Regions from separate parts of the Paraburkholderia sp. GV068 genome, predicted to be linked through region 1. Evidence: riboswitches for the same ligand, from Rfam matches in the RefSeq annotation. Region 1 holds a riboswitch; the other holds the start of a gene.
The links. Region 1 has a riboswitch for manganese ahead of C8K18_RS23225 (sodium:calcium antiporter). Riboswitches for the same ligand answer to the same signal wherever they lie in the genome.
Positions count from the first base shown of each region.

Region 2: another riboswitch for manganese. It lies ahead of C8K18_RS00205 (TMEM165/GDT1 family protein); the one in region 1 lies ahead of C8K18_RS23225 (sodium:calcium antiporter).

Region 1 covers NZ_QBUB01000012.1:140,992-145,409, reverse strand. The annotation lists gene C8K18_RS23235 (acetyltransferase) at 1-360, opposite strand, end outside; gene C8K18_RS23230 (acetyltransferase) at 461-1,123, opposite strand; gene C8K18_RS23225 (sodium:calcium antiporter) at 1,377-2,387, opposite strand; yybP-ykoY riboswitch at 2,524-2,708, opposite strand; gene C8K18_RS23220 (outer membrane protein) at 2,863-3,345, opposite strand; gene waaC (lipopolysaccharide heptosyltransferase I) at 4,059-4,418, shown strand, end outside.
Region 2 covers NZ_QBUB01000001.1:37,037-41,454, reverse strand. The annotation lists gene C8K18_RS00215 (1-acyl-sn-glycerol-3-phosphate acyltransferase) at 1-528, opposite strand, end outside; gene C8K18_RS00210 (beta-ketoacyl synthase chain length factor) at 512-1,216, opposite strand; yybP-ykoY riboswitch at 1,739-1,956, shown strand; gene C8K18_RS00205 (TMEM165/GDT1 family protein) at 1,968-2,540, shown strand; gene C8K18_RS00200 (DUF4136 domain-containing protein) at 2,617-3,312, opposite strand; gene pepN (aminopeptidase N) at 3,583-4,418, shown strand, end outside.

The DNA.
Region 1 (4,418 bases):
TTGCGGCATCATTGCATTGGTGAGACCGTTGCCGTAGATGCTGAACATGGTCGTCGATATGGTCTTCGTTTCATGCTGGGCGTTCAGAATGAACTTGAGCCCCATACCGCCTGCGACGTTCTTTCCAATCACCAGCTTCTGCGCATGGCCGTCGTATCTGGCGACCGAACCCACGCCGAGAACACTGCATCGGCCGATATGAAACACTCCGTCGGAGGCCTCTTCATCCAGCCAGTTCCTGAAGAACTTGTTAGGGATGGTCGAGAAAGCCCCGTCCCGGTAGCCGATCACAATGAAATGCTTCGATAGAGGATGAGTCGGCACGACGCCGATGCTGTCATCCGACGTAACAACGTTCATATAAATCCAGTGCGTGTTGCGGTTTAGTGCACGATGACTTTATTGCCGCATGGAACTGCCGGGCAAGTTGTAGACAGGGTGAACGTGGTGCGGCCTGCATTCACAGATAGCGGGCCCCGGCAACCCTGTCGCGCACCTTCCTGGCGGGACTGCCGTAGACGACCGAATAGGGCTCGACGTCCCTCAGAACGGTAGCTCCCGCGCCAACGATGCTGTGCTCCCCGACGTTGATGCCGTGGCGAAGCACTGCGCCGATGCTAATGGCGGAATACGCACCGATCCGGCAGTTGCCACCCGTTATCGCTCCGGGCGCCAGGCTCGAAAACTCGTCCATCACAGAGTCGTGATCCAGCGACGAGTTCGTGTTCAGAATACAGAACTGGCCTACGCGGCAGTCGGGATTAACGACCGCTCCAGCCATCACTACACTGCCCGCCCCGACCGTTGTGCCGCGACCAATCGTGGCCCGCGGATGAATGGCATTCATGAACTGCAGTTGGGGGCAAAGCGCTCCGACCTTCGCCGCCACTTTCGAGCGGACGACGTTGTCGCCGATTGCAATGATGGTGCCTTGCAGATCGTGTTCAGCCACGAGACGGGGAAGATCGGCTTCGCCGCCTAGCACTGGATAGTCGAGCGTCCGTTCACCAACGTTGCGGTATGCGTCGATTAACCCGGCAATGCTGTGCTTTCCTTCCTGCTCGACAATATCGATGACGACTTTTGCATGGCCGCCCGATCCGACGATGACAATGTGGCTCATACCCGCCTCCGCGGACTTGCTCGACTGGTTCCCTGCCGCTTGATGCATCGACAACATGCGCGAAGAATGCGCCGCGCAACGGTGATTTCGTCGGCGGCGCTTGTCGAGACCCATGTCGCAATGGTTTGTGAAATTATGCCGTCGTCCCGCATCGCGCGATTCCGGGAGTTGGCGAGAGAAAAGCCGTTAGATCGATGTATTGGGCGGGAGCATCGCCGCGGCTTGTGATTCGCCGGCGACGTGGCTCGAACGCCTAACGGCTTAGCGTGATCGCCAGATAAGCGGCGTACAGCGCGCCGCAGACCAGCAGCGCCCACACGGGCGCGCCGCGCTCGCGGGCGTTGAGCCGCAGCCAGCCCGCCGCGACCAGTGTGATGACGATGCCCGTCACCACCTCGATGCGCGGCGTCCACGGCGTCAGCAGAATGCCGATAGCGGGCAACAAGGTGCCCTGAAACACCATCGCGCCCGTGATGTTGCCGAACGCGAGTGTGTCCTTGCCGCGGCGAATCCACAGGATGCTGTTGACCTTCTCCGGCAACTCCGTGGCGATCGGAATGATCAGCAGCGACAGCAGCAGCGGCGATACGCCGACCACCACGGACACGCCCCGCACGCCGTGGATGAAACCCTCGGCGCCCCACACGAGCAGCGCGACCGCGATCAGCAGTTGGACGGCGATCGTCGCGAGGTTGGTCGGCACGCCGAGGCGCGCGAGCATCATCTTGCCGGGCGCTTCCGTGCCGTGGCCTGCATCGACGAGATCGTTCGACGCGCGGAAAGTCGCCACGACATAGGCGACATACACGCCGACGAGCGCGACGCTGAACAACGCGCGCACGATGCGCTGCTCATGCGGCACATACATGGCCGCGGCGGCCAGCAGGAAGGCAAAGAGGAAATAGTTGAGATCGCGAGTGAAGCCCGAACGCTCCGGCGCGACGCGTCCGCCGACGCCGCGCGAGCGCAGCACGGCGAGCGTCATCAGAAAGGTGGACAGCGTGGACAGCATCAACGGTGCGCCGAGAATCGCGCCCACGCCGATCTCCTCGTTGACGGCACGATCGCTCGTCCCGCCGACAATCGCTATCAGCGGCACGAGCGTCTCGGGCAACGCGGTGCCGACTGCAGCGAACAACGAGCCGGTCACGCCTTCGGATATCTTAAGCCGCTCGCCGAGATGTTCGAGCGCGTTGGTGAAAAGCTCGGCCGCCACGAGGATGACGACCAGCATGATGGCCAGTTCGATGAGAAGACCGGTCATGCGCGGCTCCGTGCATCGAAGGGATTGACGTGATCGACGTGATGGACCGAAAACGTGCGGCGCGGCAGATCGCGCGACAGCAAGTTGAGCAGAAGACGAGGAGATTGAACAGCGCGGGATTTCACAGCGGCTCCGAGGTCGGACGTAAGACGAACCATGACGCACCGCGACCCGTCCGACCAGAACGAAGCAGTGCGCCAATGGTCTCGCCAAACCGACCCGGTCGAACGCGCCATGACCCGCAGGCCAAGTATGTTGACGCGCTCTCCTTCAGGCGATGCCGCGATGCGTGAAGGAAGGCTACTCCCCAGTGACCCGGGGATTTTAGCGGGAGTGGGCGGAGGCAACAAGCCTTCGCAAAGAAGCTTGTTGACTGTGTTCGCCGTGAGCCGAGCTTTTACTGCGTGCCAAGTGTGGTGTCCATGCAGCTTGCGCAGCGGTCTGTTTTCTTGCCGCGCGCAAGCTCATCGAGTCATTAATTGAAGTGATACTGGACGCCTACCGTGAAGCTATTGTTTGTTCTCTTCGTGCCGTCGTGATGGCTCGAGTCCGTGGTCCATTCGGCGACCGCGCTGACATGCTCCGCGAACTTGTAGTCCACGCCGAGGCCCCAATGGAACCGCGTATCGGGGTCGTCGCCCGTAAAGCCGGCGCGAATGTACGGCATGAACTGGTTAAACGGCATGCCGAATTTGGCGTCGATTCCGGCGTCCTTGAAGGTGGTGGAGCCGTGGTGCAAATCCGCGAAAGCCTCGGCTCCTACCACGAACCGCTGCACGTCGAAGTTGTATCCGGCGGTGAAGCCCGGAAACACCGTGTTATGCGACGCCTTGTTGAATGCGCCCGATGCATCCGAATTATTGACGCCTAGCTTGAAACCAACATAAGGACCGGCGAACTGGCTTGCGCCCGCTTGCGGCGCCGCTTGTGCGCAAGGAATCTGCGAAAGAAGAACCACCGATGCCGCGAGAATTGATCTGGTTATTTTGTGCATGAATTGCAAATAAAGCTCTTAGTCCGGCGAGTGATCTCGCAATGCCTGTCGCACTGGAATGCGAAAGGGTCGGCGTAGGCCGACGCGCAACTATTCCCATATCGATGGGAATTGCATAGGCAGCGCGCGGCGATTCAGCGAATGGATGAGAACGATCTGAAATTTCAGCGAAGAGGTGAGGCGGGGGCTACGAGGCGTGTGGGTGGGGCAGCGCGTTGGGCGAGTTGCAGTTGTTTTGGCGGTTTGTCGATGGTACTGCGGGACCACGTTTTCGAGCACGACGGCCGGATCTGCTCCGCCTCAGGTCTACGAAACGTCTCTCCACGCACGACCGGAGACTGAGTACGCCAAGGTCCCGTACCCGCTGGGTCCTGTATGATCCTACGCGACTCGCGTGCAACAACCCGGAACCCGGGCGCCCCAGGCAGCCTTCCGATAGCTTGCAAATAGATAGTTGCTCTATTGCTATGTCGAAAATACCGCTGCTACGAACCGCCCTGCCGCCGATCTGAACCAAAGTCGTTTTGATTGCTCCCGGCGTGTGGGAACCCTCGGACCAAGTCCGGGATAATCTAAGCTGGATATCCTGCCGTTGATTTCCTTCAGGTCACTGCACAGCATCGAGGTATAGGTCTCACGGATGCTGAAGTGAAGTCCGCTTGTTGAATGGTAATGGAATGAAACGCATTCTAATAGTGAAAGTCACCTCCTTAGGTGACCTGGTACATGGTCAGCCCGTGGTGGCCGACCTGCATCGCGCCTTTCCTGGCGTCAAGATTGACTGGGCCGCCGATGCGTCCTTCGCCGATGTTCCACGCTGGAATGCGGGCATCGACCGCGTGCTGTGCGCGCCATTGCGGGGCTTCAAGAGAAACCGCTCCGGGGCCGAGCTCAAGGCGATTTTTACATCGATATCTGAACTGCGACGCGAAAAATACGACATCGTTCTCGATCTTCAGGGCGTCTACAAAAGCGCGATAATTTCTTTCCTTGCGCGCTCGCGCCGGCGTCTAGGCTATCGTTCGGCAGACCTCGGC
Region 2 (4,418 bases), on a different contig from region 1:
GAAGCCGCGCGAAAACGCATGCAGCCGGTTGCGCGCGGGACTGCGCGTGCCTTCGGGAAAAATGATCATCGTATAGCCTGCCGCGAGCTGCCTTGCGCCTGCTTCGACGAGCTCCGCCGGATCGGCGTTGCTCACGTATTCCGCCGAACGCACGATGCCCCAGAAACACGGGTTGCTCCAATGCGCGTTTTTCACGACGCAGCATGCGTGCGGCGTGAGCGAAAGCAGCACCATCACGTCGAGGTAGGTCGGGTGGTTGGCCACCACGATCGACGGACCGCGCGCGCGCAGCGCCTCGCCGCCCGACACTTCGAGCTTCATCACGCCGATCAGTTGCAACGCGCCGACGAGCGCGCGGAAAAACCAGTGGATGATGCTCGTCACCGCGAACTGCCGCGACGCGCGATGCGGCCACAGCCACGCGAGCGGAAACACCAGCACCGAAAACAGCACGCCGCAGATGCCGAACACGACGAAAGCCATGCCCGTGGCGAAGAATCGCCACGTGTAGTCAAGCCGCGCGGTCATGCCACTCCCACTGCCAAAGGACGCCGGCGCCCTGCCAGGCCGCGGGCTCGCCGGTTTCGAGACAATGCAGCAGCGCCTGGCTTTGCGTGGCGAAGCGGCTTGCTGCGGGCTCCTCCTGGTCGTGCAGGCCCGGCGATGCGGACCGTGTACAGACCAGATGGCCGAGCGCCGTTTCGTTACTCAAGAGCAGCGCGATCGCGCCGCCCTGCACTTCATCGTCGATCGTTCCGTATGCGGGGTCGGCCGGTTCGTCGGCGTAGACCAGCAGGACCGGTGACGCCGATTGCGTTGCGTGTTGCGCATACGCCTCGAGCAGCGCATAACCGAGCGTTTCCGGGCCCGCCGAAATGGCGCTCGCCGCCGAGCGGTCGCCGCGCGCGATGCCGAACACGCCCGTCATCGCATTGAGCACCGAGAGGCTGAAGGCCGTCGGCGACACCGGCTCGCCGGATCTGATGGCGCGCAGGATCTCCGTGGTGCGGCGCAGTTCGCCGTGCCGCGACGCGAACACGACGCGCGCCTCGTCGGCCCCGACGCAATCGTGCGCCACCTTCAGCGCGGCTTTCGAGAGCGTGCTGAGACGCCGCCGCACGATCGGTTCGATAAAACCGATGTCGGGTGCGGCGGTGGCGGCAGCAGGCCAGCTAGACCAGCGAGCGACCGGAATGGTCCAGTGCGGATCGGGCATATCGGTGTTCGCGCGTTGAAGCAAGGAGAGGCTGAAGCGCCTGACGGAATACGCAGCCGTCACAGCGTATGCGCGCCGCGCGGACCGGCAATTTCCAGCCGGGGGACAATCCAGACTTCTTTTGTAGGGTTCAGCGAATTAACGGCACTTTGGCCCGATTATTTAGGCCATTGACGATTGGCCGTGTAGTTTGGCTCAGGCTTCCTTAGTCGCCGGAATCATACTGAATATTCTGAATTAAATCAGCCACAAAAGACGTATCCATCTGTATCCGTCTCGCGTTTACGACGCTAATTTGAGTGCTATGGCGATTTGCAGAAATTTCCCATCTGGGCCTGGGAATATCCCTACATCTGTAGGTTTTTGGGAATTCGACTGTCAGACGGTCGCGTTCGCAAAGAGAATCCCCTAGATGCTTTCAATTAACTTTCTGCGACGACTGTTGCAGTCGAATACATGCGATCCGATTTCACGCGAATTCTGCTCCCGGCAGAACGGTCGCGCGGCGACGCCTGCTATAATCCGTCCCTCATTGGGGAGTAGCCGCCCCGCGCCACGTTCGCCCGGCATCTAGCCGGGCTCGCAACAACGTGCGCTCGCGGGGGCGCCTGTCAACAGACTTGGCCGTCATGGCCGTGGCAGCCGCAGCCTCTGGCCTGGCGAGACCGATGACCCACACCCCGCCGCAATTGGGCCCGGCGTGTCGTGGGTCGTCGCTCGTTCATTTCCCGGCCCGCGGATTCCAACCCACGTGTTCCACGCTTTCCTCATTTCCACCGGAGCGGTCGCGCTCGCCGAAATCGGCGACAAGACGCAGCTGCTGTCGCTCGTGCTCGCCGCGCGTTATCGCAAGCCGATGCCGATCATCCTCGGCGTGCTGGTCGCGACGCTCGTCAATCACGCGGGCGCGGGCGCGCTCGGCGCGTGGCTCGGCTCGCTGCTCACGCCGGCCATCATGCGCTGGGCGCTGGCCATTTCATTCATCGGCATGGGTTTGTGGATTCTCGTGCCCGACAAGCTCGACGACGAAGAAGCCAACACGAACCGCACGCATCTTGGCGTGTTCGGCGCGACTGTCGTGGCCTTCTTCCTCGCGGAAATGGGCGACAAGACGCAGATCGCGACGGTTGCGCTCGCCGCGCGCTTTCACGACTTCTTCGGCGTGGTGGCGGGCACCACGCTCGGCATGATGATCGCCAACGTCCCGGCGATCCTGCTCGGCGACCGCTTCGCGCACCGTCTGCCGACCGGCATCGTGCACGGCATCGCCGCCGTGCTGTTCGTGGTTCTCGGAACGATGGCGCTGTTCGGCGGCGGGCTCTGACGACGTGCGCGCGATGCCGGCATTTGCCGGATCGCGCTCTTGTCACGCTTTTATCGCGCTTGCGGTCGCGTCGCGGTCATTGCACGGCTTTCGCGCCCGACGCGGCAGCCGGCGACGCTGCAGCCGGCACCGGCGTTTCGTTGGAAGCACCCGCGCTGTTGCCAAGCGGAATCTTGACCGTGCGCACGACGCCGTTGCCAAGCGGGAAGTCGGCAAGCGCACTGCGCGCCAGATACGGCATGGCCCTCACCAGCGACGACTCGCCGCCCGAGTTGCGCGCGGTCACGTTGTAGACCTCCTTGCCCGTCGCGCGCTCGGTGATCCGCACGCCGAGCAGATGCGTGAAGATCGGATAGCTCTGGTTCACGTAGCCTGCGGGAAACGGACCCCACGGCCCCCACGGATCGTACGGACGGCCCCAGCCCCAGTAAGGCGCCGGCCACGGGTTGTAGTAGACCGGCTCGGCCACCGTCACCATGTCCGAGCGGATTCCATACGAGAGCCCGACGAGATAGCGCGCGTCGTTGCCGTCAACCTGGCGGAACGCATGCGTGGCGAGTTCGTTGGCGATGATGCGCTCATAGGTGGTCAGCTCGAGATTGTTCCGCTGGTCGGGCTCGCGTGTGAACGCGTAGGTGCGGGCCGCGTCGCCGCCGCTCCAGTCGGAGAACGCGGTGACCTGCGTGGTCACGTAGGTCGTGCAGCCGGACAGCAGCACGCTCAGTGCCGCGAGCAGCAGCATGGCCCGGCGCGTCCAGATATTCGTTGTCATGGTCTACCTCGTGAAGCGTTTCTGTTCGTTCGTCTTTCATTGTACGTATGACCGTCGATCGCGCCGCGCCGTTCCGCTCCCTTCCGCTCCCACGCCGCAGGAGCTTGAGCGTGAGCAAGAGCGGTGCGGGCGTCCGAGCGCGCATCGGCCGAACGGCTATCTGAAAAGCGCGCGCCGCACGATTGCCCGAGGCTTTGTACAATGGCTCGACAAGCCCGGCTCGCGCGTCTTCGTGCGCCGGCCGCTCGAGTCCCATCACTACAGAACGCCATGGCCGATACCGCAACGCCCAATGTGATCCGCCGCGCCGATTATGCGCCGCCCGCTTTTCTGATCGACACCGTCGCGCTCGAGTTCGATCTGCTGCCCGAACGCACGGTCGTAAAGAACACGATGCGCGTGCGCCGCAACCCGGACGCCGCGCGCGCGCCGCATCTCGAACTGATGGGCGAACAACTGGAGTTCGTCGGCGCGACGCTCGACGGTCAGCCGTTCGCCAACGCGCATCCGCACGAGCACGGGCTGGTGCTCGACAACGTGCCCGACAGCTTCGAGCTCACGCTCACCAGCATCTGCAATCCGGCGGCGAATACGACGCTCTCGGGCCTGTATGTGTCGAGCGGAAACTTCTTTACGCAGTGCGAGGCCGAGGGCTTTCGGCGCATCACCTATTTCCTCGACCGGCCGGACGTGATGTCGACCTACACGGTCACGCTGCGAGCCAGCAAAGCCGATTATCCGGTGCTGCTGTCGAACGGCAATCTGCTCGAGGAAGGCGATCTGCCGGACGGCCGTCATTTCGCGCGCTGGGAAGATCCGTTCAGGAAGCCGAGCTATCTGTTCGCGCTTGTCGCCGGCAAGCTCGTTGCGCTCGAAGAGCGTGTGAAAACCGGCTCGGGCAAGGAAAAGCTGCTGCAGGTGTGGGTCGAGCCGCATGATCTCGACAAGACCCGTCACGCGATGGATTCGCTGATCAATTCGATCCGCTGGGACGAACAACGCTTCGGCCTCGAACTCGATCTCGACCGCTTCATGATCGTCGCGGTGAGCGACTTCAACATGGGCGCGATGGAAAACAAGGGGCTCAACATCTTCAACACGAAGTA